DNA from 3 places in the Clostridium thermosuccinogenes genome. Region 3 is predicted to be linked to each of the others. Evidence: predicted binding sites of a transcription regulator. Region 3 holds the regulator's gene; each other region holds the start of a gene.

Region 1 (5,751 bases), 1.8 Mb from region 3:
AACCAGGATGAGCTGCACCAGCCCAAAGTTTAACGGATGCATTTCCGGCATTATGAAATCGGGCATGGGCAGTCCCATCATATGCCCCATGGAGATGTACAACAAAGGTGCAGTGAAAATAACCGCAACGAGGAACTTTGTCCACAAGGTCTTTCGTTCCTTTTCCCTGCGTTCCCTCTCTCTGTCCACCTGTTCACCGGCCTCCACCTCCATAGGCTTATACCCGGCTTTGGATACAGCGTTCTTTATCTCTGAAATCCTCGTGCTGCCAGGATCATACAAAACCCTGGCTTTTTCGGTAGCATAGTTTACACTTACTTCCCTTATTCCCGGCAGCTTTTTTATCGCTCTTTCCACAGCTTTTGCGCAGGATGCGCAGGTCATGCCGGAAATAGGTATCGTCACATCCCTCAGGATATCGTTTTTTTCCTCTTCAACACCGTAACCGGCCTTTTTCACTGCTTCCTTTATTTCATCAAGGGTCACCTGGCTTTCATCAAATTCCACCACTAACTTTTCGGTAGCTAAATTTACATCGGCTGAATTTATGTTCCCCAGCCTCTTTACACTTCTTTCCACCGCCTTGACGCAAGATGCGCAGGTCATGCCGGTTATGTTCAATGTTTCCTTTTTCATCCTTTCACCGTCCTATCCATACATAAAATATTGAAGAAATTGCATCTCGGCAATGATGGGAAAGCAATTGCCGGAAGATAAGTTTCTCTTGCAGCAAGGCCTATCTTTTCCCGACGAAATGTGCTATTTTGCATATTTATCAATCAACTCCATGACCTCATTTACCTTTTCATCGCCATTCCCTTCCGTAAATGCCTGCTTCACACAGTGCTTTATATGCTGGTCGATTATCTTCAGATTGGCTTTTTTGAGCAAAGCTTGAACAGACAGTATCTGTTTTGAAATATCAACACAATATCTGTCTTCCTCCAGCATCTTTAGAATTCCATCCATCTGACCCCTGGCGGTCTTTATCAGGTTCATAACCTGCTTTTTGTCGTTGCAGTCCATGCAATCCCTCCTTTAGTAAGGTACTTGTATAATGCTGCTACACTATTTAGTATAGGAATGAGTCCAGCCAATAATGGATGCATTGATTCCGTATAATTCATCAATACCATAAGGCGGTGAATGCTTGCAAAACCCGCCTTTCACTTCAATGGCATTAAATCGATGGTATTAAAAGGCTTGTTGCAAACTGCTTCACCCGGAATTAAATCCCGTGCTCTGACGAATACCAGCCCTGGTCGCATTCCTTCTGACTTTATTAATGTTATATATTTCACCAAAAATTAAGTTTATATCATCAGCAGCTAAATAACAGCACTGTATACCTACCCCCCATGGGGTGGGGTATGATTTTATTATACTTTACTATTCCTATTTGTCAAGTAGTATTTTTATAAAAACATATTTGACCCAAGCATGATAACGGCCTTCCCCGTTGATTTGTGCACCATTCATAAAAAAACCTTCTACTATGAAGTTCTGCGATCCGATGGACTATCATAAGCTATGACGGATGGCATGAGCACAATCAAATTAAATAATGACTAAAAAATAGAGGAATCCGAGGAAATAAGTAGAATATAATAAATGCAGGCGTTTAGGGTTTATATTTCTCTATAACCCGAAATCACTATAATTTATGGAGGTATACTTATGGATAAGCTGAATTACTGTCTTGACTGCAAGAGAATTTTCACTCAAAAAGAAACATGTGAATATTGCAGCTCGGTTAACATCAGGGAATTGGCTAAAAATGCTCCGGTAAATGTTATTGGAAGCAAACTCAAAGGTAGAGTCCTCAATGCGAAACAGGGTATGGTGCAGGTATTGTTTACTGAACAAGGCAATACCAAAACCATAAGAGAATATGAACCTTCTAAAATACGCAAAGTTTTATAAAAGAAATAAAGGGTGGTAATTTTAACCACCCTTTTTTAATTGCCATTATTGCCTTTATGTATCGTAAATATGCGAAAACTGGCCGACAAGCCATTGGCGCTTATCGACCAGTTTTTAAATTCTATTGAAATTATTACATTTCGTTCAATCTCTTTTCGAGAGCGTCGAGCTGTGCAACCAGTTCCTTAGGCAGCCTGTCTCCGAACTTAGCGTAATGCTCTCTTATGGAAGCAACTTCTTTTAACCATTCATCCTTGTTAACCTTAAGCAGTTCTTCCATATCTTCCTTGCTTACCTTAAGTCCTTCTACATCTATTGCATCAGGAGTAGGCATATAACCAATAGCAGTGCTTACTGCCTTGCCCACACCGTTAACTCTTTCAACGATCCATTTGAGTACACGGCTGTTTTCGCCGAATCCAGGCCATAACCATTTGCCGTTAGCATCCTTACGGAACCAGTTAACATAGAATATCTTAGGCAGCTTGTCGGCATCGGTCTTTGTTCCGATATTCAGCCAATGCTGCAGATAATCGCTGATATTGTAACCGCAGAAAGGCAGCATTGCAAATGGGTCACGGCGAACCTGACCGATATCCTTGGAAATTGTAGCAGCGGTAATTTCAGAACCCATTATTGAACCCATGAATACACCATGGTTCCAATCGAAGCTCTGGTGAACCAACGGTATAGTGCTTGGACGACGTCCACCGATCAATATTGCAGAAATCGGCACTCCCTGAGGATCTTCCCATTCAGGAGCAATTACAGGGCACTGGCCAGCAGGTGCTGTGAAACGAGCATTGGGATGAGCTGCCGGTGTCTCGGAACCTGGAGTCCAGTCATTTCCTCTCCAGTCGATGAGATGATCCGGAGCATCATATCCGATGCCTTCCCACCAAACATCGCCATCGTCGGTCAATGCAACGTTGGTAAATATGGTATTCTTTTCTATGCTGTGCATAGCATTGGGGTTAGATTCTGATGATGTACCAGGTGCAACACCAAAGAACCCTGCTTCAGGATTGATAGCGTACAAGCGGCCATCTTTTCCGAATTTCATCCATGCTATGTCGTCACCGATGGTTTCAACCTTCCATCCGGGAATAGTAGGAACAAGCATCGCCAGGTTGGTCTTACCGCAAGCACTTGGGAAAGCTCCTGCGATATAAGTCTTGTTGCCATTAGGATCAGTAATTCTGAGTATCAGCATATGTTCAGCCAACCAGCCTTCATCACGGGCCTGAACAGAAGCTATACGCAGTGCGAAGCATTTCTTTCCTAAGAGAGCATTACCGCCATATCCGGAACCATAGGACCATATAGTTCTCTCTTCAGGGAAGTGGCTAATATATTTCTTTTCCATCGGAGCGCAAGGCCATGATGAATCCTTCTGTCCTTTCTCCAGAGGAGCACCTACTGAATGAAGACATTTTACAAATTCCCCGTCACCCAGTGCATCGAGAACTGCCTGGCCCATACGGGTCATAATACGCATGTTAACTACAACATAAGGGCTGTCGGTCAGCTCAACGCCGATCTTGGATGCAGGTGAACCTATTGGACCCATGGAGAATGGGATTACATACATGGTTCTTCCCTTCATACATCCGGTGTATAACTCTGTCATAGTTTTCTTAAGCTCGACAGGATCTATCCAGTTATTTGTCGGACCTGCATCTTCCTTGGTTTTTGATGCTATGAAAGTCCTGTCCTCAACACGGGCAACATCGGACGGATGGCTGCGGAACAGGTAGCATCCCGGACGCTTTTCCTGATTCAAGCGGATTGCCATCCCTGAATCTACCATCTCTTGTAACAGGCGATCATTCTCTTCCTGGGAACCATCACACCAATAAATATTATCTGGCTGGCACATATCAGCCATTTCTTTTACCCATGCCAACAATTCTTTGTTTGTAGTTCTTGGTTCGTTTAAATTCATAATTTCTCCCTCCAAATAAGTATATTATTCATGATACTACAAAATAGCAATATCAATGTTCCCATATCTTATATCAAATATCCGGGTAACCAAACTATAGTTAATTTTTTCACTAACATTATATCATATAGTAACACATAGACACAGAAAATTCAATAAATCTTTGGCATAAATATCCTACGAAATTTTCAAAAACCACATGTGTAGCTTTCCACTAATAAGCGCATTCTTATGTATAAAAAAACAGACAGGTCAAGCCTGTCTGAGCAATAATGACAAAGTATGTTTATATGTTCAAAACATACAATTTCCATTATAACATTAAAAATTTTCAAATCAACATAAATCGGCAAAATAAAGTTGGAAAAATTCCTTGCTTTTTAACAAATCATGTGATATTCTTAATAAGTCGTGATATTACATATATCCGATATGGGTTGATTATTTCTGTACTGACCTCTCTTAAATTTATTTGGAGACAGTAATCAGGAAATTAGTTTAATCCAAATAATTTAGGGAGGTATATTTAAATGGCAGACAAAACATTGGTTTGCAAGGATTGCAACAGCGAATTTATTTTTACGGAAGGCGAGCAGGAATTCTACAAAGAAAAGGGATTCGAAAACGAGCCTCAGAGATGCCCTGATTGCAGAAGAGCGAGAAAGCAGCAGAGAAACAACAACAATAGCAGAAACAGAAGCTTCGGCAACAGGTGGTAAATTCGAAGATAAAGGAGAGTGCACACTCTCCTTTTTAGTTTATCCAAATTGCCGTCGGTGAAAGCTGCTCACCTGTCAAAGCTTCCTGTATTTTAAAAACATTTTATGTTTATCGCAGCTTCTGGTATACAATTATGTTTATATCCACCTCAGTCTCCAGAGCATTCAGCCTTTTCAGTTTTTCTACCGCATCCTGGTCCGTATGGCGGGTATAAGGCGTCATGCTTAACAGATTCATAATATCCTGCGTGCTTTCCAGTGAAATGCCATATGATATGTTGACACATTCCAGCACGGAAAATCCTTCACCCACAGTTCCCTTTTGCCCTATATATTCCGGATTTTCATACAATTCCTTCTTAAAGCTGTAAAGGTGCTTTGGTCCTGGGGCTGCAACTATTAGCTTGCCCTTGGGTTTTAAGACACGAAGGAATTCCTTCTCGTCCCTCGGAGAAAAAATGCACAATATGCCATCCAAGCATCGGTCCAGCAGGGGTAAATGATAAGTGCTGGCAACAGCAAAGCGTATAGCCTTGTCCCTGCCGGAAGCTAAATTTATCGCGGCTTTGGACACATCTATGCCGTAAATATCCGTTTTCTCCATACCACTGGCCCATAGGCTGTTTTTAAGCCGTGAAATGTAATAGCCCTCGCCGCATCCGGCATCAAGAATACTTATGCCGTTGGCGTCATCATTGGGTATATAATGCGAAGATAGAGCATTCAATCTATCTGAAAAGCCTTCATAATACCCTTTGTTTAAAAAATCCCTCCGGCTTTGCAGCATTTCCTTGCTGTCTCCCGGATTGCCCGATCCCTTGTGATTAGGAAGAAGCAGGTTTACATACCCTTTTCTCGATATGTCAAAGCTGTGGCCTTTATTGCAACGATATTCCTTCTCACCCTGCACCAGCGCTTTTTTGCACACAGGGCACTGAAACAGACTTTTCCTTTCCAATAAACTTCCTCCTATTTTTTGACTTCTCTTTCCCTGATAGTTACAAAAACCTTGTCTCCTGGCTGCTTGTTTATTTTCGCCCTGATATCTTTCCGTATGCCTATTATGTGGCATGGTGTTTTCATTCTCACAAGCATGCCATGATATACTTCGCCATCAAAGGTTGCAGTAACAGATACCCGCCCTTTGCCAAATTTAGCCTTCAC
Region 2 (5,751 bases), 2.2 Mb from region 3:
GGCAGCCATGATGTATAGGGCGGCAAAATACTTAAACCCAGGAATAAAAGCTGGTAATCCTGCTAAGTTTGCTGATGCCGATAAAATCAACAATTGGGCCGCCGAAAGCGTAAATGCCATGTCTTCCTTGGGCATTATCAAAGGCAGCGATGGCAAGTTTAACCCAAATGAAAGAGCGACAATTGAGCAATCCGCCTTGATGGTATTGCGCTTATTCAAAGTACTAAAGCAGGGAGCATAAAGCCAGTGCAATAAGAGGCATTATTAAGCCGGGTATAAATTTCTTGCTTATTGCATGGTACCAAAAGGTATGGCATAAAAAGCTTATCGGTACCTGTTCATTACTCTAATGCCCGCAATATTTTTATCGCTGCTCATGAAAAAGGATTTTTGAGCTTAGGATTTAAAGCTTAGGTGTAATAAAAAAGCAGAAAGAACTCATACCATATTGTATGTATTCTTTCTGCTTTCTATTACCTAAAGATGCGCAATATGATTTTACTTACCGAACACATTGATATATCCCTGAATAAGCACCACCAAGATGATGGCAGGCAAAATCCAGGTCAAATACCCTTTCAGAGCACGGGGTACTTTTAATCCCTTTCCAGCATTGACTTCCTCAAGGTATTTGTCAAATCCCCAACCATAGCGGGTAACGCAGAAAAGCAGATAAACCAGTGAACCTAAAGGAAGCAGATTATAGCTGATTATGAAATCTTCCAGGTCCAGTATGCCGGTGCCTTCTCCTAAGGGCTGAATCCAGCTTAAGACATTGAAACCTAGAATACATGGCATGGAAAGCACGATGAGCAAAAACATGTTAATAATGGATGCCTTTTTTCGGCTCCATCCCCAGAGGTCCACCCCGAAGGAAATTATGTTTTCAAAGACGGCGATAACCGTGGAAAAGGCTGCAAAGGACATAAAGATGAAAAACAGCGAGCCCCAGATTCTTCCGCCGCTCATTGCGTTAAAAATATTGGGCAATGTTACAAATATAAGTCCTGGCCCTTGCCCTGGGTCAACGTTAAAAGAAAAGCAAGCGGGGAAGATGATAAGTCCTGCAATAATTGAAATCGCAGTGTCTAATACAGCAATATTAATGGACTCACCGAGAAGTCGGCGATCTTTCCCGATGTAACTACCGAATATAGCCAAGGAACCGATTCCTATGCTTAAGGTAAAGAATGCCTGGCTCATGGCAGCAAAAATTGTTTCCCAGATGCCATTTTCTTTTATCTGATTAACATCGGGCATGAGATAAAAGCTTAAGCCTTTACCGGCATTTGGAAGCGTCATGGACTTAACCGCCAGCAGCACGATGATGGCCAGAAGCAATACCATCATGACCTTGGTAACCTTTTCAACACCCTCCTGCAAACCAAGGGAGCAAATTCCAAAGCAAACAACAGTTGTTATAACCATCCACACAGTCATCTCTACCGGATTGGCTATAAGGTTTGAAAATATTTGACCAACCTGCTGGGTATCAAGACCATCAAACTGGCCTGTCAGCATCCTGTAGAAATAAGCCAGCATCCAACCGGCAATGGTGGTATAAAACATCATTAGTATGTAATTTCCGGCTACTCCGGCATAACCCATCCAATGCCATTTTTGTCCCTTTTTCTCCAGAACATTAAAAGAAGTGGCAATGCTTTTCTGACTGGCACGTCCTACCGCGAGCTCCATTGTGATGATGGGAATACCGAGCATAAAAATAAATATCAGATAGATCAGAACGAATATTCCTCCGCCATATTGTCCTGCAATGTAAGGAAACCGCCAAACATCACCTAACCCGATGGCACATCCCGCAGAGATTAAGATGAAACCTAAGCGAGAAGCAAACCTCTCTCTTTTTTCCATTTTTTTCACCTCTTAAGATTGTTAAACTAATCCTACATTGATTCACCGGAAACAATTGCTTTCCAGTAATACCACAAAGCAAAGTAGAACTAATTTATTGATTAGCAAACCGCAATAAATTATATTATATTTTTTGTCAACTATCAATGAATATATTCGAGAAGCATAATGAAACTATTACGGGAGATGGGATTATTAGGCGCGCTCGAGTAAAATTACTGTAGGGAATCAATTGGAATAAATATCCAAAAAATTGAAAAGAAGATGACATCCTGTTAAGATATAAGTCGCCAAATCAAAATACTCAACGAAAGGATGCATCTTCTATGTACAATAGTATACAACATTTTATTGGTTTTGGTGTAAAAAAGATTGAAGAAAAGGTAAAAAAATTTGTTGAAAAGCCTACGGACCTAGCTGACCTTGTTTTGGGATTGCATGAAGAACTTCTTGAATTAGGTAGAAACATTGTTACAGAAGTTCTTGAAGATATGGATGATTATCTGCGGGAATCGGCTTCTCGCAAGCAGAACTGGGAAATTGTAAGAAAGGATAGAACAGGACTTTTAACAAGCTTTGGACCCATCAGTTATGAACGAACATATTTTAAGCCTAAGAAAGGCGGAAAAAGGCAATATCTTGTGGATAGAATAGTTGGTATCAATCCTCATGACCGAGTAAGTGCTGATGTTGTCATAAATGCTGTGGAAGAGGCTGCGGAGAGCAGTTATAGAAAAGGTGGAGAAAAAGCTGCATACATGGATGAGGTAAGCAAACAGGCTGTAATGAATAAAGTACATGAACTTGAAGTTGTTCAGCCATCGGTGGAAAAGAGAAAGGATGAGACACCAAAGATTCTGTATATTGAGGCTGATGAAGACCATGTAGCGCAGCAAGGGAAAAAGAGACATAAGACAGAAGATGAATGGGGAGCAAGTAGCACACTAATGCCTAAGCTTGTATACGTTCATGAGGGAATTGACCATGAAAAAAGCACGAAGAAGAGAAAAGTATTGAAGAATCCCCGTTATTTTGGAGGAATCAGAGATAGTGAAGAACTGTGGCTAGAGGTTTCCCAATACATAGATGATACTTATGATGTGGATAAGATTGAAACTGTATATATATCTGGAGATGGAGCAGCTTGGATAAAACAGGGATTAAACTGGATTGGTAAAAGCAAGTTTGTATTGGATAAGTATCATTTGAGCAAATACGTAAAAGTAGCAACGGCACACTTGGAAGACGAAGATATCGAACAGGAATTAGATGATGCCTTGAAAGAAGCTGATAAGGCGGGGCTTAAGAAGGCATTTGCTAAAATTCTTGAAAAGACAGAATCGGAGACAAAGAGGAAAGCGGTTAACGATGCAAAAAGATATATATTGAATAACTGGGCAGGAATAGAGATAAAGGTAGATAACTATGAAATTGTAGGATGCAGTGCTGAAGGGCATGTAAGCCATATTCTATCCGATAGGTTAAGCAGCAGGCCAATGGGTTGGTCAAAAAATGGTGCGGACAAGATGGCCCAACTCAGAATTTTCAAGAAAAACGGAGGAAAAGTATACGACTTGGTAATGGCTCAAAAGAAGAAAGAACAACGGGAGCAGGCACAGCAGCTACAAGATGAATTAATTCGTGAATTGAGAACAAATAGGAATAGATATGATGGTGTTTGGGACAGTAATCTAACAATAATCAGTAAAGGCCATAAAACACTGCTTTATAGAGCGCTAAGAGCCTTTGTAGGGTAACAATGAACGAAGGGAACGGCGAAGCGAACCCTTTACAATAAGAGGGACCCATATGGTATAATGGGCTAAAGTGGCAGCCAAAAGCTCCAGAGACATTCCCCTGTTACAAGGGGTGCCGCCCTGGCTGACAAACCATATGGGAGATGCTTGTTGTCAAGGGCGTGACCGGAGTGGACTTATTTTAGGAAGTCGTCTTATCTTCAATTCCCTACAGTAAATTGACTCAATCATTAGGCGCTGTACGGCTTGACAAAAGGGCACTAATGTACTATAATTGTATTTGTTAAAATCTTAACAATTGTTAGTCATTACCAAAGAACCTTAGTTGGGGGGTTATCTGTTGGATGTATATATTTGTGTAGGGAGTTCCTGCCATTTAAAAGGATCGTATTATATTTTAAAATCATTTCAAGAGCTCATAAAAAAATACAAGCTGGAAGACCGGGTAGAGCTGAAAGCTTCTTTTTGCCTGGGGAATTGCACAGATGGTGTTTCGGTTAAAGTGCAGGACGATATGATCGGAGGCGTAACCCCTGACAATGCGGAGCAGAAATTTAAGGAAGTAATATTAGAAAGGCTGCAAAATGAGCATAATTCAATTTAAGGAAGCAAACTGCAAAAATTGCTATAAATGTATTCGCAACTGTCCCATAAAAGTCATTGCTTTTAGGAACGATCAGGCTGAAATTGTTGAAGAGGAATGCATCCTATGTGGAAGATGTCTTACTGTCTGTCCCCAGAACGCCAAGACTGTCAAGAGCGATATTGACAGGGTGAAAGGTTTCCTGTCCAAAAATGAAAAGGTATATGTTAGCCTTGCTCCTTCTTATGTTGCGGCTTTTGATACCGATGAACCCGAAAGGGTGGTGGCTGCTTTGTTCAAGCTGGGCGTTACCCATGTTGAGGAGACGGCCATAGGAGCCACACAGGTATCAAAAGAATATGGAAAACTCATGAATGATAAAAAGATGAACAACATTATAACCACTTGCTGCCCTAGCATAGTTTCCCTTGTGGAGCGGTATTATCCGACATTGATCGGTCAGATGGCGCCTGTGGTATCTCCTATGGTTGCCCATGCCAGGATGATGCGGAGCATGTACGGACCAAGGATAAAAATCGTTTTTATAGGCCCCTGTATTGCTAAAAAAAGGGAATGTACTGAAATAGCAAATGAAGGCAGCGTAGATGCCGTGCTTACCTTTGAGGAGCTGGAAAAATGGATGGACATGGAAGGTATTGACATTAACAGCATAGATGCCGGGGAGCTTAAAGGATTAAGCAATCCTGCGGCGAGGCTTTATCCGTCGCCGGGAGGCATTATAAAGACCTTGCATGCCGATGATAGAAAAAAGTATAAATGCATAAGCGTGGATGGAATAGACAGATGCATTGAAATATTGGATTGGATGAAGGAAGGTAAAGTAAAAAGCTATTTCATTGAGATGAATAGCTGTACCGGAGGCTGTCTTGGAGGACCCTGCATCGGAAAAGTGGAAGGCGGCTTTTTAGGAGCCCGGGACAAGCTGCTCAACTATGCAAGGAAAAAACTTAAGGATCCAACCCATGCATTAGTTGAGGATGCCAAGGCGCCGCTGGAGAGGAATTTTATTGACCGGTCAAAGCCCATGGACATTCCGGATGAAGATACAATTAGAAGCATATTGAGCATGATAGGCAAGGTAAACAAGGATAAGGAGCTTAATTGCGGTGCATGCGGATATTCCACCTGCAGGGATAAGGCGATCGCTGTATATAATAAGAAGGCGGATCTTAAGATGTGCCTTCCCTATATGAGGGAAAAAGCTGAATCCATTTCAAACATAATAATGCATAACTCACCTAACGCTTTAATAGCTTTGGACAAGAACTTAATCATACAGGAATATAATTTGTCTGCCTGCAAGCTTTTCAAAATGGAGGACACAGATATGTCCGGCAAGCATATCTATGAAATTCTCAATTGTCCTGATTTTGAAGCTGCACTGCAAAACGGGGAAAACATTCTGGACAAAAAGTACTACTATGATGCCTATGGAATTACTGTGATGCAGTCAATTATTTATGTAAGAGAATACGATATGATTATCGCCATCATCAAAGATATTACGGAAAACGAAGA
Region 3 (14,089 bases):
GGATCTGTCAGGTTAACAGAAACACCAAATTTGGATTTGAGCTTGCTGGTAATCACGTCAAGATGCTGTTCTCCAATGCCTGAGATGAGGGTTTGCTTTGTCTCCGTATTTGTGGTTACCTTGAAAGTCAAATCTTCATCCTGCAGCTTTTGAAGCCCTGCACTGATTTTCTCCTCGTCTCCTTTTGCCTTGGGCTCAACTGCAAGGGATATCGAAGGTTCGGGGTATTCTATTTTGTCAAGAACGATGGGTTTTGCCTGCTCGCAAAGGGTATCATTGGTGTTTGTGTTCTGAAGCTTTGAAATACCTCCGATGTCGCCTGCTACAAGCTTATCTGTAGGAATCTGTTTCTTGCCTCTCATTATAAAAAGAGAACCGATCTTTTCAGTTTTCTGGGTTGTTGAATTGAATACTACCGAATCCGATTTTAAAGTACCTGAGTACACTCTGAAAAGCGAAATTTTACCTACGAATGGGTCTGCGATCGTTTTAAAGACTAGAGCTGAAAGAGGAGCATCGGGAGCTGTTTTAAATTCTACCACTTTATCGCTTTCGGGCAATTTTCCTTTAACCGTCTGAGCAGCAGCCGCCGACGGCAGGCATCCAATTATCATATCCATGAGGGGCTGCACTCCCAGGTTGTTTGCTGCAGAACCGCATAATACAGGAACGATTGAGCCATCTGCCACTCCGCTGCAAATGCCTCGGTTAATATCTTCCGGGGTAAATTCCTCATCGGCGAAGAACTTCTCCATCAGTTCCTCATCCGTTTCCGCGATAGCTTCAGCCAAAACTCCCCTGATCTCGGCGACTTTATTATCTAAATCGGCAGGAATAGCTGTATCTACCAGCTTATCCTTGTCGAACTTTTTCGCACTCATGGTTATAATATCAACAAAACCGGTAAACTTTTCACCCTCGATTATGGGTACCTGAAATGGAATTACTTTTTTACCGAAAGTATTGATAAGCTGATCAACAACTTTGAAAAAATCGGCATTTTCCTCATCCATTTTATTGATGAAGAAGACAACGGGCAACTTGTGTTCTCCGGCATAAGCCCAGGACTTTTCTGTTCCCACAGCCACTCCGCTCTTGGCAGAGACCAGTATTATGGCGCTGTCCGCCACACGTATGCCTTGCTTTACTTCACCCACGAAATCAAAATATCCGGGAGTATCAATTACATTGATTTTATGATCCTTCCACTCACAGGGCGCTATTGCCGTACTTATGGAGATCTTCCTCTTGATTTCCTCTGGATCAAAGTCGGTGGTTGTGTTTCCGTCAACTACTTTTCCCAGCCTGTCAAGAACTCCGGTGTTATACAGCATCGCCTCTGCCAGAGTGGTCTTACCCGCCCCTCCATGGGACATCAGGCAGACATTCCGGATTCTTTCACCGGTATAATCTTTCATAGAAATTCCCCCTTAGTTTATTTTAATTTTCCTTAGCTGCCAATTAATTTATATCGTTATTATATTACCTAAATTCTAGGAAAATAATTCTAATAATCAAATCAAATTCAGCATTAAGTTAAAATGTCGGGGTACTGTGAAATTTTTTGTGAGCGAAGTAAAAATGTCTGTTGCCGTAAATTTGCAGAACTTCCTATATATTCATCTTTTCACTTGTTTAGAACTCATACCAATATTATTTTATATTCTATTAATTTTGAATTTTTCCTCTTTTTTATTATAATAATTAGTGTCGTGCAGTAAATTGTAAATGTTTATGCGGCTATCCCTAATTTGGTAATAACAGCATCGACAGTTACCCCTTTTACTGCACAAGTATATGCAAACTTGGCAATTGAAACCAAGTATTGTTTGCGGAAATACCCTATGGTATCTCCCAAAGTATCAAGCTTTAAGGATTTCTTGTTTGAAACCCTGAAAAGCTCCAGGAAAGTGTAGGCCATAAAGACCATGCTCCAGAAGCGCTTTATTGAAGTTAAGGATTCTACCTGGTATTTATCAAAACCAAGTGAGTTTTTTTGATACCGGTAACTTACCTCAATATCCCAGCGGTTCTGGTAATATATAAGGATTTCGGAGGTGGTAAGGCTAACATCCGTACTTAGTATAAATGCTGGTTTATCGGATAAATCGGGCTTGCTCCAACAAAACAGAATAACGGCATTTTCAAGGTCATTGATTTTACCCTCATACCTATAAACATAGTAAGTATCGTCACCTGCTGTAACTGGGCTGGTTTCGTCCTTACTGATAAAGGTTGAAAATTCTCTAACACTTGTTTTAATGCCTCCTGGGTAAATCACTCTATTGGATTTTATTCTTCCAATGGTGTGATATCCTCTCTTTAAGGCATGGAGCATCACTTTACCCGATGTATACCAAGCATCCAACAACAAGTACGTTGTTTCTGTAACCGGTATAAATTCATCAATAAGCTGCATTGCAAGCTCTTGTTTATTCTTAAAATGCTTCTTTGCTTTATTGCCAAAGAACTGCTTTCTAAGATAGAGCCTGAAATTTTGTGGCAGTGAGTATTCGGAAATTTTATAATGAGAAGTAACTACGCAATGAGACCACATGGGTTTTCCGTCACTGTGTGAATGGTGGAAATCAAGGCCTTCAATCTTTTTGGTAGACTTATCTTTTTTACTCAAAGAGTCGTCTATGATGAGAAAGCCTGAAGTATCTTCATTCACGCTATTACGGACAACATTTAGAGAATGGTTAATTCTCTTGTGGTCCACATAATCGTTACTCCATTTATACTGTCCGAGGAATCTTGAACCACAGCTTCTATCCCGGTTACAGGTATGCTTTGAATAGATCCTGGAAACATTTTTGCTTCCCTCGGTGGTAATAATGCCTGAGACCATAAGGACCATGTGATTTTGTATGGCTTCAGAATAAGGTAAATCTAGCATATTTATATAATTGATAACTTCTTGACTTTGTTCTATTATTATCTCAGGCATAAGTTTGACCTCCGTGGAAATAGTTTTGTTTTTGGTCAATTCAAAGCTACCACATTACGTCAACTTATGCTTTTGTTTTACCATTAATTTGGTAATACAATTATTTACTTTTAAATGCACAACACTAATTATAATAATTTAACTTATATTTTTTTCCGTGGGGCAATTAACTCTTTTTGCCATCATTTTCTAAGGATAAATTTCAAGTAAAAAAGTGGATTACAAAGATAATCAAACGAAATCCGACAAACTCGAGCTTTCATTTTTTGTGGGTCATATCATATATTACAATAGATAGGCAGAAATTAGTTTCCCTTGACTTTTAGGCAGGGGAGATGTAAATTTAGAATAAACCCGGGGAATTGCCGTAGGTCCTGGACCGATGCAGGAGCAAAAGGGTTTAGCCCTGTCGGATCCCGGGTAATTAGTGTAATACGGTAGTATGGAAAACAATACCGGTAATGTGCTTTAAAATTAATCTATCAACGCAAAAATATTAATGTCCTCTCCATCATTGTTTGCTCTTTGCAAGCATGAAGGATTGTGACGGTTAATATAAGACGGTGCTGTGGAAAGTTCAAAGGCTAATAAGCTCAGGACTTGTGCTTGGAATAACCAACACAGCAAGGATAGATTGAACAAGGCAGTTGCCGGTGAAGGGTGCGCAGTTTCATGCAGGATTTATTATGGCAGCCGCGCCTGTTGTAAATAATCGTGTAGAAAGGAAGTATAGCCAATGATCATTGTTATGAAACCTGACTCTCAGGAAAAGGATGTAGCTGAAATTTCCAAGACCCTGTCGTCCCTTGGGCTTGGAGTACACATTTCAAAAGGGACTGAAAGAACTATTATCGGTGTTATCGGGGATAAGAGAGTATTGAGCGATGTCCCCCTGGAGCTCATGCCGGGAGTAGAAAAGCTGGTTCCGATAATGGAATCCTACAAACTGGCGAGCAGAACTTTCAAACCGGAGCCCAGCATAGTAGATGTGAATGGTGTGAAAATAGGCGGTAAGGAGCTGGTGATAATGGCCGGTCCCTGTGCGGTCGAAAACTATCAGCAGATAATGGATGCCGCCTTTGCTGTTAAAAAAGCCGGAGCACAATTTTTAAGAGGTGGTGCCTTTAAACCCAGAACTTCTCCCTATTCCTTCCAGGGTCTGGAGGAAGAAGGCCTCAAGCTCCTGAAGGAAGCGAAGGATGCCACCGGTCTTCAGGTGATAACCGAAGTAACCAGCGAAAAAGCTGTAGAGATAGCTTATAAATATGTGGATATGTTTCAGATAGGAGCACGGAATGCTCAGAATTTCCATCTTTTGAGGGAGATCGGGCGTTCCGGCAAGCCTGTGCTTTACAAGCGCGGTTCAGCCACCACCATCGAAGAATGGCTGAATGCCGCCGAATATATCATGAGTGAGGGCAACTACAATGTAGTTCTTTGCGAAAGAGGAATAAGAACCTTTGAAACCGCTACCAGAAATACGCTGGACATCAGCGCGGTGCCTGTGGTAAAAAGCACAAGCCACCTGCCGATAATCGTAGACCCCAGCCATGCTGCAGGGAAAACCCAGTTTGTGCTCCCCCTGTCAAAAGCTGCAATAGCCGCCGGAGCCGACGGGCTCATAATCGAAGTGCACCCAAATCCAAGGTGTGCCTTGTCCGATGCTTCGCAGCAGCTCACCCCGGAGAGCTTTGATGAACTGTGCGCAGACATCAGTAAAATTGCTGACATAGTCGGGAGAGAATTCAAACATGAATAATATGAATATGGATAATATGAAAGTCACAATAATTGGCCTGGGACTTATCGGAGGTTCCCTGGCAAGAGCCCTGAAAGAACGTCTGGGCATACGGGATATTACCGCAGTTACTCCCAACCGGCAGGATATTGACGCGGCCATTAAAGACCAGGTCATATGCCGGGGATTTACGCAGCTGAATGACCATGTATATAATTCAGACATCATATTCATATGCACCCCGGTTAAATACACTTTTGAGTATATAAGCTGCATTGCAGGAAAAGTAAAAGCGGATTGCATCATAACAGATGTGGGAAGTACCAAATCAGATATAATAGACCAGGTAAACAGCATGGCCTCTCCCCCATGCTTTATCGGTGGTCATCCCATGGCGGGAAAAGAGAAAAACGGCTATTCCTCCGGTGCTGCACACCTTTTTGAAAATGCTTATTACATTCTGTCACCATCCAGAAGCACCACACCGCAGGCAATGTCCGTTTTGAAAGGGATCATTGAGGGAATAGGTGCCATACCCGTAGTACTGGATGCAAAAGAACATGACAGAATAACAGGAGGCATAAGCCACGTACCTCATATAATAGCGTCAGCCCTCGTCAATCTGGTAAAGGATATGGAAACGCCAGATGGTAAAATGCAGATGCTCGCTGCCGGTGGTTTCAGGGACATTACAAGGATAGCCTCCTCCAGCCCGGAAGTTTGGGAAAGCATCGTCTTAAGCAACCGGATGGAAATAAAAAGGATACTGGAGCACTATATAGAGATTTTGAACAGGTTCAGCGGGCTCATGGAGCAAAAAAATTCTGCAGGACTATACCACTTTTTCGAAGATGCGAAGCATTTCCGGGATTCCATCCCTGCCGGCAAGCCCGGTCTTATAGCTCCAATTTATGAGCTGATAGTGGATGTGGTGGACAAACCCGGCATAATCGGAGAAATTGCCACCATCTTGGGAGATAGCGGCATCAATATTAAAAATATCAATGTGTCCAACAGCAGGGAGTTTGAGCAGGGATGCCTCAAAATTACCCTGCCGGACCCGGCCAGCGTCGATGCCGCCGGCAAACTGCTGGCCGACAAAGGTTATAGAGTATACAAATAAAAGTTGGCTTAGCCAACTTTTATTTATGTGAATTATTCATACTTTATATATACCTTGTATTTGAATATGCCTTATTTTATGTTTTTCGCAAAAATTATTTGTCGATATTTAGTACTCTGTATTTTCCTAATTTTTAGACTTGTTTCTGTTTCTCATCTCATTCAGCTTGTAACCCAATACCATAAGGCTGTCACTTAAATGCACGTTTTCAATAACTACATCATGCTCCAGTTCAAGATCCATAGGAGAGAAATTCCACAACCCCTTTACTCCGAGCCTTGCCAGCCTGTCAGCTACTGCAGGAGTCTGGTCGTACGGTACGGTGAGAATTCCTATATCTACCTTGTTTTGCTTAATAAACTCATCCAATTTATCTATATGCAATACCTCGATTCCATTTATAGCGGTTCCCACGACAGCAGGATTCACATCGAAAATACCCACAACCTTGAATCCTCTTTTTTCAAAATTCCCATAATTAGCCAAAGCCTGCCCCATATGCCCTGCACCAACTATTATGGTATGAAAGGTTTCATTAACTCCCAGAATATTGCTGATTTCATTGAACAGGGATTCCACATTGTAACCATAACCCTGCTGACCGAATCCACCAAAGCAATTTAAATCCTGGCGTATTTGTGAGGCAGTGATATTCATCCTTTCACTCAGTTCCTTCGAGGAAATCCTGGTAATGCCCAGTTTGAGCAAATCATAGAGATACCTGTAATACCTTGGCAAACGTTTGATTACGGCAATGGATATCTTCTTCTTATTCAAATCCAAAACTCTTCCTCCTTAAAGGCACCAAAAAGCTGTAAACCATAATTTACAGCAAAATGTCCCTGTTAGAATTGGCAAATTCATGCAATAAACCTATAGCAGTTCATTTGCATGTAAATACCTGGTATAATTAAACAAAATTTGGAATCATAATACACATAAGCATTTACTATAAATGGATTATATCATTATTGTTATTTTATTGTCAATAATCGATATTGATTAAAAAAAGAGCTGTTGCCGCTAATCAAGTTTTTTGATAAAATTGCACTGATAGTCATAAAGAGGAGATGTCTTATGATTGTACTAAGCTGCAGCAATATATCGCTGTCTTTCGGCACAAACAAAATACTGGAAAATATTTCTTTCAACCTTCAGGAATCAGAAAAAGTTGGCATAGTAGGTGTAAATGGCGCCGGTAAGTCCACCCTCTTTAAAATCATCGCCGGGACACTGCAGCCTGACGACGGCGAGGTATTTGTTGCCAAATCCAGAAAAATAGGGTTTCTGGAGCAGAATTCAGGGCTCGATTCATCCAATACGATTTGGGATGAGGTAATGTCTGCTTATTCGCACCTCATAGAGATGGAAAGCCGTATGAAAGCGCTGGAAGAATCCATCAGCAGGGAAAAGGATGAATTAAGGCTTGAGTCCCTGGTGAAAGAGTACTCCGACCTTGCCGATAATTTCTCCCGCTCCGGCGGATTTGAGTATAACAGCAGGGTTAAGGGCATATTGAAGGGTCTTGGCTTCACCGAGGACCAGTTTGATTTGAAAATAAGCTCTTTAAGCGGCGGACAGAAAACCAGGATGGCTCTGGCAAAATTGCTTCTGGAGCAGCCGGACATTCTGCTTCTGGATGAGCCTACAAACCACCTGGACATTGATGCCTTGGAGTGGCTTGAGAATTTTTTGAAAAATTACGGAAACAGCGTACTGGTCATTTCCCATGACAGATATTTCCTTGATTCTGTCACCAGCAAGACCATTGAGATAGAAAACCATGGATGCAAAGTATATAACGGCAATTATACGGAATATGTCCGACAAAAAGCTTTGGACAGGGAAATTCAGCAAAAGCATTATGAACTTCAGCAGAAAGAAATAGCCCGCTTGGAAGCATTTATTGAACAGCAGAGGCGATGGAACAGAGAGAGAAATATAATTGCGGCAGAAAGCCGGCAAAAAGCTATTGACAGGATGCAAAAGGTGGAAAAACCCAAAGATTTGCCGGGAAAGATCAAAATGAAGCTGAGGGCAGGAATTGAAAGCGGAAACGATGTGCTTTCGGTGGAAAATCTCAGCAAGGAATACCCCGGCAAGCCACTTTTCAAGGACATAAGCTTCAAGCTTCGCAAGAAGGAGAATGTTTTCCTTTTAGGACCGAACGGATGCGGAAAGTCAACTCTGCTCAAAATATTGGTTGGAAAGGTGGAGCAGAGCTCAGGCGCATATGAGTTCGGCCATAATGTACTGCTGGCTTATTATGACCAGGAACTGAATGACCTGGATGAAAACAACACCGTATTGGAAGAAGTATGGGATGAGAATGATGATCTTACCCACACGGAGATAAGGAATGCCCTCGCTTCCTTCCTTTTTACCGGTGAGGATGTTTTTAAGCCTATTTCGGTTTTAAGCGGCGGTGAGAAAAGCAGGGTTGCCTTGACGAAAATCATGCTGTCTCAGGCAAATTTCCTGATATTGGACGAACCCACCAACCACCTTGATATAAACTCCAGGGAAGTGCTGGAGGATGCCCTGCAGAAATTTGAAGGGACAATACTGGCGGTATCCCATGACCGGTATTTCATAAACAAGTTGTCCACCCGCATTCTTGAGTTCAGGGGTACTTCCCTGTTCGATTATCCGGGCAACTATACAAGCTTCCTGGAATACAAGGCAAATAACAGGGTTTCCAATACGGATAATGCCAGAGAGGTCAAAATGTCCGCCTCCAAACAGGAGCATATCGCCAGCAAGGAGGAAAGAGCCTATCAAAGAAAGCTGGAAAAGCGCCTGAGAGAAACCGAGCAGGCCATAAGCGATGCGGAGAAAAGGCTCGAAGAGATAAAGGCGGAAATGCTGCTGGAAGAAGTGTGCACCGACCATGTGAAGCTTATGCAGCTCAATGACGAAAAGAACCTCCTGGAGAAAAAGCTGGAAGAGCTCTACCCTCTTTGGGAAAAGCTCGCCTCTGAGAAAGAAGCTGTAACTTCCGGCTCATAACCGTTATATGATGATAATGTGATTTAGCGTGTATCATACTGCCCTTCGGTGCCGGAGCGAGCTTTTGCGCATCCTGCCAAAAAAGGCTCAGTATATTGTATTTATATTGCAATATGATGTAAAATAGTATCGATAATCCATTTAAACATGATAGATATAAAAGCGGTTATCGATTATACCCACAAAGCTTGATGGGAGCAATTTCTACCTGCAGCTTTGTTTTCTATAAACAGAATTACTTTAAAGGAGTGTTTAATTTGAGGATACTATCCGGAATCCAGCCGTCAGGCTCTCTTCATATAGGCAATTATTTTGCCATGATAAAGAGAATGATTGAATTCCAAAACGATAATGAACTGCTGTGCTTCATTGCCAATTATCATGCATTGACAACAGTGTATGATGCTTCCACTTTAAGAAGCAGAACCCTTGACGCTGCCATGGATTTTCTTGCCCTGGGACTTGACCCGGACAAAGCAATTTTCTGGGTACAGTCGGATATACCTGAGGTTCAGGAGCTTGCCTGGTTATTATCCAATGTAACAGGCATGGGATTGCTGGAACGCGCCCACTCTTACAAGGACAAAATTGCAAAAGGTATATCTCCCAACCATGGATTATTCGCATATCCTGTTCTTATGGCTGCCGACATACTTTTATACGGCTGCGACAAGGTTCCGGTAGGCAAGGATCAGAAGCAGCATGTGGAGATAGCCAGGGATTTGGCTTTGCGCTTCAACAGCACTTATGGTGAAACCTTCGTAATACCTGAGGCTGATATTGAAAGCACCATTGCCACAATTCCGGGTACCGACGGTCAGAAAATGTCCAAATCCTATGGGAATACCATTGACATATTTGCCGATGAAAAGAAGCTTCGCCAATCGGTAATGTCCATAAAAACCGATTCAACCCCGGTGGATGAACCAAAGCCTACCGACGGCAACCCGCTGTTTGAAATATATTCTCTGTTCCTTGACAGCGAGGGCAAGGAAGAACTGAGACAAAGGTTTGAGACTCCCGGACTCAGGTACGGGGACGTCAAGAAGGAGCTTTTTGAGGTTATCTGGAATTATTTCTCACAAGCCAGGAACAACAGAAAAAAATATGAAAATGATATGCAGTATGTATATGATGTCTTGAAAAAGGGCGCGGAAAAGGCCAGAGAGATTGCATCCTATTACCTTGATAAGGCAAGACATAATGTAGGGTTGGACTACAAATTCACCTCGAAATGAGGTTACATGGCTCCTCAGTAAACTTACAGGTTCTCCTTAGCCGGAGTTCAAAGCCGGGAGCACCGGTACGAAAACGATGCAATATTTTTCCATTAAAAATCACTTCCCGTTCCAAGGAGCGAGAAGTGATTTTTTAATGGGAGTTGAGAGCGTAACTACAACTGTCTCGAATCAAGTTCCGGAAAAATAGCTGTCTACTGCCGCCTTAATCGCCATGGCCAGCTTGGTCTGATGCTCATCAGTGGCCAGAAGTTTTTCATCCTCAGGGTTTGACAAAAAACCGCATTCCAGAATGGCAGTAGGCGTTTTCAAGTCCCGAAGGATTATTATAGGTGTTTCATTGGGTTTGCCTCTTACCAGTGCATTTCGTTTATTGTTGGGGTCCACTATTTCCTTGACGGCTTTTTGCAGGCACAATGCCAATTTTTGGCTTTCCGGCGAATTATGCGGGTAGAAGGCCTGGGCTCCCCTCTGGCTCGTATCGTTTACAAAGCTGTTAAGGTGTATGCTGACTACGATATCGGCACCCGAAGTGTCCATTATATTTTTTCTTCTCAACAGGTCTGCCTTTCTCTTGGCAGTATAACCTTTAGTGCCTTCAGGATACTCCAGCTTATCCTCCGTTCTGGTCATTATGACCTTGTAGTTGTCATTCTCCAGCAGCTCCTTCGCCTTGAAAGCAATAATGAGATTTATGTCCTTTTCCTTCAATCCACCTGGACTCACCATCCCAGGATCTTCACCGCCATGGCCGGGATCTAGTATTACCACTCTCTGCACGCTGCTGTCATTGGCTGTAACGGCAGCATCCGTGCTCCAGATGTTAAGGCTATATATAACTATCGACAGCAGGAAAATCAACAATATCAGAGCTATGTTATTTTTTCTCACTATCACTATCATATTATCCCATCCCCGATTTTCAATCTATAATAAAGATATTCAGCAACAGGTTGGTCATATTCGCGAAAGTTTTAATGCCTGATCATATAATGGCAGGAAATCCCATAAGTTTTAATTTTATTTTTATCATCAAGTGGTGTTCATCCTATCGTAAGTTCCTGAAATTGCCGTGATTCTTTAGTTTAACCAATTGTATTGCATCATGTTTTAGGGTATAATTTTTGAATATAACTGCGATCATTATAAATAGGCAGTTAAATTTATTGATGTAGCAGGGATTGGTATGTACACGCATGACGATTTTATAAAAATAATTAAATATGCCAAAGAAGCCAATGCCACTGACATACATGTTGCCGCAGGCGCTGTTCCGGCTATGCGCATTGAAGGGCGTCTTTCGTATATGCCCTTCGACATGGTGCTCCCCAAGGATACAGAAGCCTTGATAAGCGACATTTTGGACCAAGAGCGTAAAAATGTATTAAAAAGCACCCATTATATCAGCCTTCCTATTGCGCTGCATGATATCGGAAGACTGAGGGTAAATATTTTCATGCAAAGGGGTTCCTATTCCATCAACATCAAACTGTTGGACAGGCTGTTAAAAACTCCCGAGGAGCTTGGCATACCCGATGCAGTTATCAATCTTCACCGCCAGGAAAGCGGGCTTATACTCGTATGTGGCAATAAGAACAGCGGCAAATCCACAACTGTGGCATCATTGGTAAAGAAGATAAGCACATCCAGGGAATGCCATATAATAACAATTGAAGACCCCATTGAGTATTTATATAAGCATGACAAGGCTATTGTAAACCAAAAAGAAGTAGGCATGGATGTAAACAGTTTCAAGGAAGGCGTTTACTCCGCCCTGACACAGGACCCGGACGTAATTATGATAAGCTCTGCCACAGACCCGGCTACATTTTCTGCCGCTCTGGCAGCTGCAGAAAACGGTCATCTGGTTATTACCACATTGCAGACGGACGATTCCATATCCACGATAGAATATATAGTCGGAATGTATCCTGCAGATAAGAGCAATTATATAAAGATACAGCTCAGCAATGCACTTCTGGCGATCGTATCCCAGTGCCTCATACCCGCTGCCGACGGCAATGGCAGCAAGCTCGCTGTGGAAGTAATGCTGGCCAACCAGGCAATTAAAAACCTGATAGTGGAAAACAAGATCCACCAGATACCGGCAATGATAAAAGCCAGCAAATCCCTAGGAATGATAACAATGGAGGATTCCATCAACGATCTTTATACAGCCGGTAAGATAACAAAGCAAAGCGCATTGAACTATATGGCAAACAGAAAGAGCTTCTTCGGTGGAGCGCGATGAACAACATTAAGAAACAGAAGGCTGGAATGATGAAATTTAGGTTGCCCAAAGCAATAAAAAGCAATATCGAAGGCTTGCTTGAATTATACAGGTTTATATCGATTTTTCTAACTTTGTCAATATACATTTTTCACGGTATATTCGAGCGTTATGCCGTGCCCATGATGCTTATTCTGATATCCTGTGTTGTCATATACGCATTCTTGTTTGATTATCTTTACAAAATAAGCTTCGATAGCGGAAAGAGGATGAGCCTTCTGCTCATAATGGATATCACCGGCATATCCTTGCTGATACTGCTGACAGGTGGGCTGGAAAGTCCTTTCATATGGTGCTTCCTAAATCCCCTGCTGGTTATTTCCTATTACTTGCCTCCCAGGAAGAAGTATCCCTCCCTTGCCGCCGGCATCGTCCTCCTGTGCATAATAGGATATTTTGTTGAAGGGATACCGGAGGTCAGGCAGTATTTATTGTCCAAATCCAATATTATATTGAGCTTCACTCTTTTGTTGATTCTGATAAACATACTTTTATACTATAACAACCGACTGATAATAAAGCAGCGGGAACTGAGCCTTGCAAACCAAGACCTTGAGAATTACAATGCGAGAATCAAGGGAATGACCCACGATATCCTTCATATGTATGAAGCGGTCCAAAGCATCACAGGCTTGTCGGTACAGCGGGACATCGCCCTTATTTTGCTGGACTTTGCAGGCAGGATTTCTCCGGAATCCAATGCCTTTTATTACCTTGATGGAAGTGAGAAAGCCGAAAGCATGATTACCTTGAAGCCTTTAAGTGAGGCTGCAAGAAGCTCTCTGATTTCTGTTATAAGAAGCTTTGAAAAGGACAAGCACGGCACTGCCGGCAGCTCCTATGTAATATCAAATCTTCTTGAGCCCGGTCTTAGGGTGATCCAAACGAAAGTATCCGATATAAAAAATTATGGTGTAATAGGCCTTATAATACCTGAAGATCAATATGCCAAGGGCAAGGAAGAATACGAAGCAACTCTGCACTTAATGTCACAGCTTGGATCGACTTTTTTTGAAAAAGCAGAGTCGGAAGAGATTGAATGCGAACTGGCTGTTGCAGATGAGCAAAACCGTATAGCCGATGACATACATGACAGCATAATGCAAAGACTTTTCGCTGCGTCCTGCTTTGCTTATGATACCTTGAAAAAATGGGATAATTTGTCCGATGACAGCAGGAAGGAGCAGCTAAGCCTTATAATGGAAACCGTCCAGGACTCCCTGAGGGACTTGCGCTCTACCATATACAACCTCAGCAGCAAGAAGCAGAACATAGTCTTATTTAAAGAAAACATAGCTTCCTACCTGTCACAAATGGAACGGCTCAGCGGCATAAATATAAGCCTGGACGCAGAAGGAGAGCTGGATAGCCTTTCCCTCAATGCCCGGAAGGCTATTTACAGAATAATAACCGAATGCACCGGGAATGCTGTAAGGCACTCCAAATGCAGGAACATATGGGTCACATTGCATATGGGGGATGAAATGACAAAGCTTGTCATAAAGGATGACGGTATAGGGCTTGGGCAACAGAAAGACGGCCAGAGCAGCAATAACGGCCTCGGGCTGTACAACATCAGAAGCCTTGTCAGGATTTATAACGGCAAGTTAGAAATTCTTTCGGAAAAAGATTCCGGTACGACCTTTAACATTGTATTCAGAAATATAGATATTATAAAAAAACCGGAAGATGCATAAGCAGGGACAACATATATCAAAAAGGCAAAGGATGCAATGTAGGA

What was found. The regulator Rex, encoded in region 3, represses fermentation and respiration genes when NADH is low (regulators of the CRP and FNR family bind a similar motif). The targets are predictions, from matches to a motif close to ATTGTTAANNNNTTAACAAT.
Region 1: the regulator Rex is predicted to act here: its motif matches at 3,965-3,984, upstream of CDO33_RS11205 (phosphoenolpyruvate carboxykinase (GTP)).
Region 2: the regulator Rex is predicted to act here: its motif matches at 3,909-3,928, upstream of CDO33_RS14275 ((2Fe-2S) ferredoxin domain-containing protein).

Annotation. Positions count from the first base shown of each region.
Region 1 is NZ_CP021850.1:2,578,318-2,584,068, forward strand. It holds gene CDO33_RS11190 (heavy metal translocating P-type ATPase) at 1-636, opposite strand, end outside; gene CDO33_RS11195 (metal-sensing transcriptional repressor) at 760-1,026, opposite strand; gene CDO33_RS11200 (hypothetical protein) at 1,678-1,923, shown strand; gene CDO33_RS11205 (phosphoenolpyruvate carboxykinase (GTP)) at 2,057-3,868, opposite strand; gene CDO33_RS11210 (zinc-ribbon domain-containing protein) at 4,399-4,587, shown strand; gene CDO33_RS11215 (putative RNA methyltransferase) at 4,697-5,545, opposite strand; gene CDO33_RS11220 (DUF1905 domain-containing protein) at 5,557-5,751, opposite strand, start outside.
Region 2 is NZ_CP021850.1:3,226,412-3,232,162, reverse strand. It holds gene CDO33_RS14290 (S-layer homology domain-containing protein) at 1-241, shown strand, start outside; gene CDO33_RS14285 (sodium-dependent transporter) at 499-1,872, opposite strand; gene CDO33_RS14280 (ISLre2 family transposase) at 2,199-3,629, shown strand; gene CDO33_RS14275 ((2Fe-2S) ferredoxin domain-containing protein) at 3,967-4,233, shown strand; gene CDO33_RS14270 ([Fe-Fe] hydrogenase large subunit C-terminal domain-containing protein) at 4,214-5,751, shown strand, end outside.
Region 3 is NZ_CP021850.1:730,965-745,053, reverse strand. It holds gene fusA (elongation factor G) at 1-1,418, opposite strand, end outside; gene CDO33_RS03365 (IS701 family transposase) at 1,733-2,950, opposite strand; gene aroF (3-deoxy-7-phosphoheptulonate synthase) at 3,687-4,709, shown strand; gene CDO33_RS03355 (prephenate dehydrogenase) at 4,702-5,811, shown strand; gene CDO33_RS03350 (redox-sensing transcriptional repressor Rex) at 5,938-6,588, opposite strand; gene CDO33_RS03345 (ABC-F family ATP-binding cassette domain-containing protein) at 6,889-8,820, shown strand; gene trpS (tryptophan--tRNA ligase) at 9,078-10,058, shown strand; gene CDO33_RS03335 (N-acetylmuramoyl-L-alanine amidase) at 10,230-10,961, opposite strand; gene CDO33_RS03330 (type IV pilus twitching motility protein PilT) at 11,245-12,309, shown strand; gene CDO33_RS03325 (sensor histidine kinase) at 12,306-14,045, shown strand.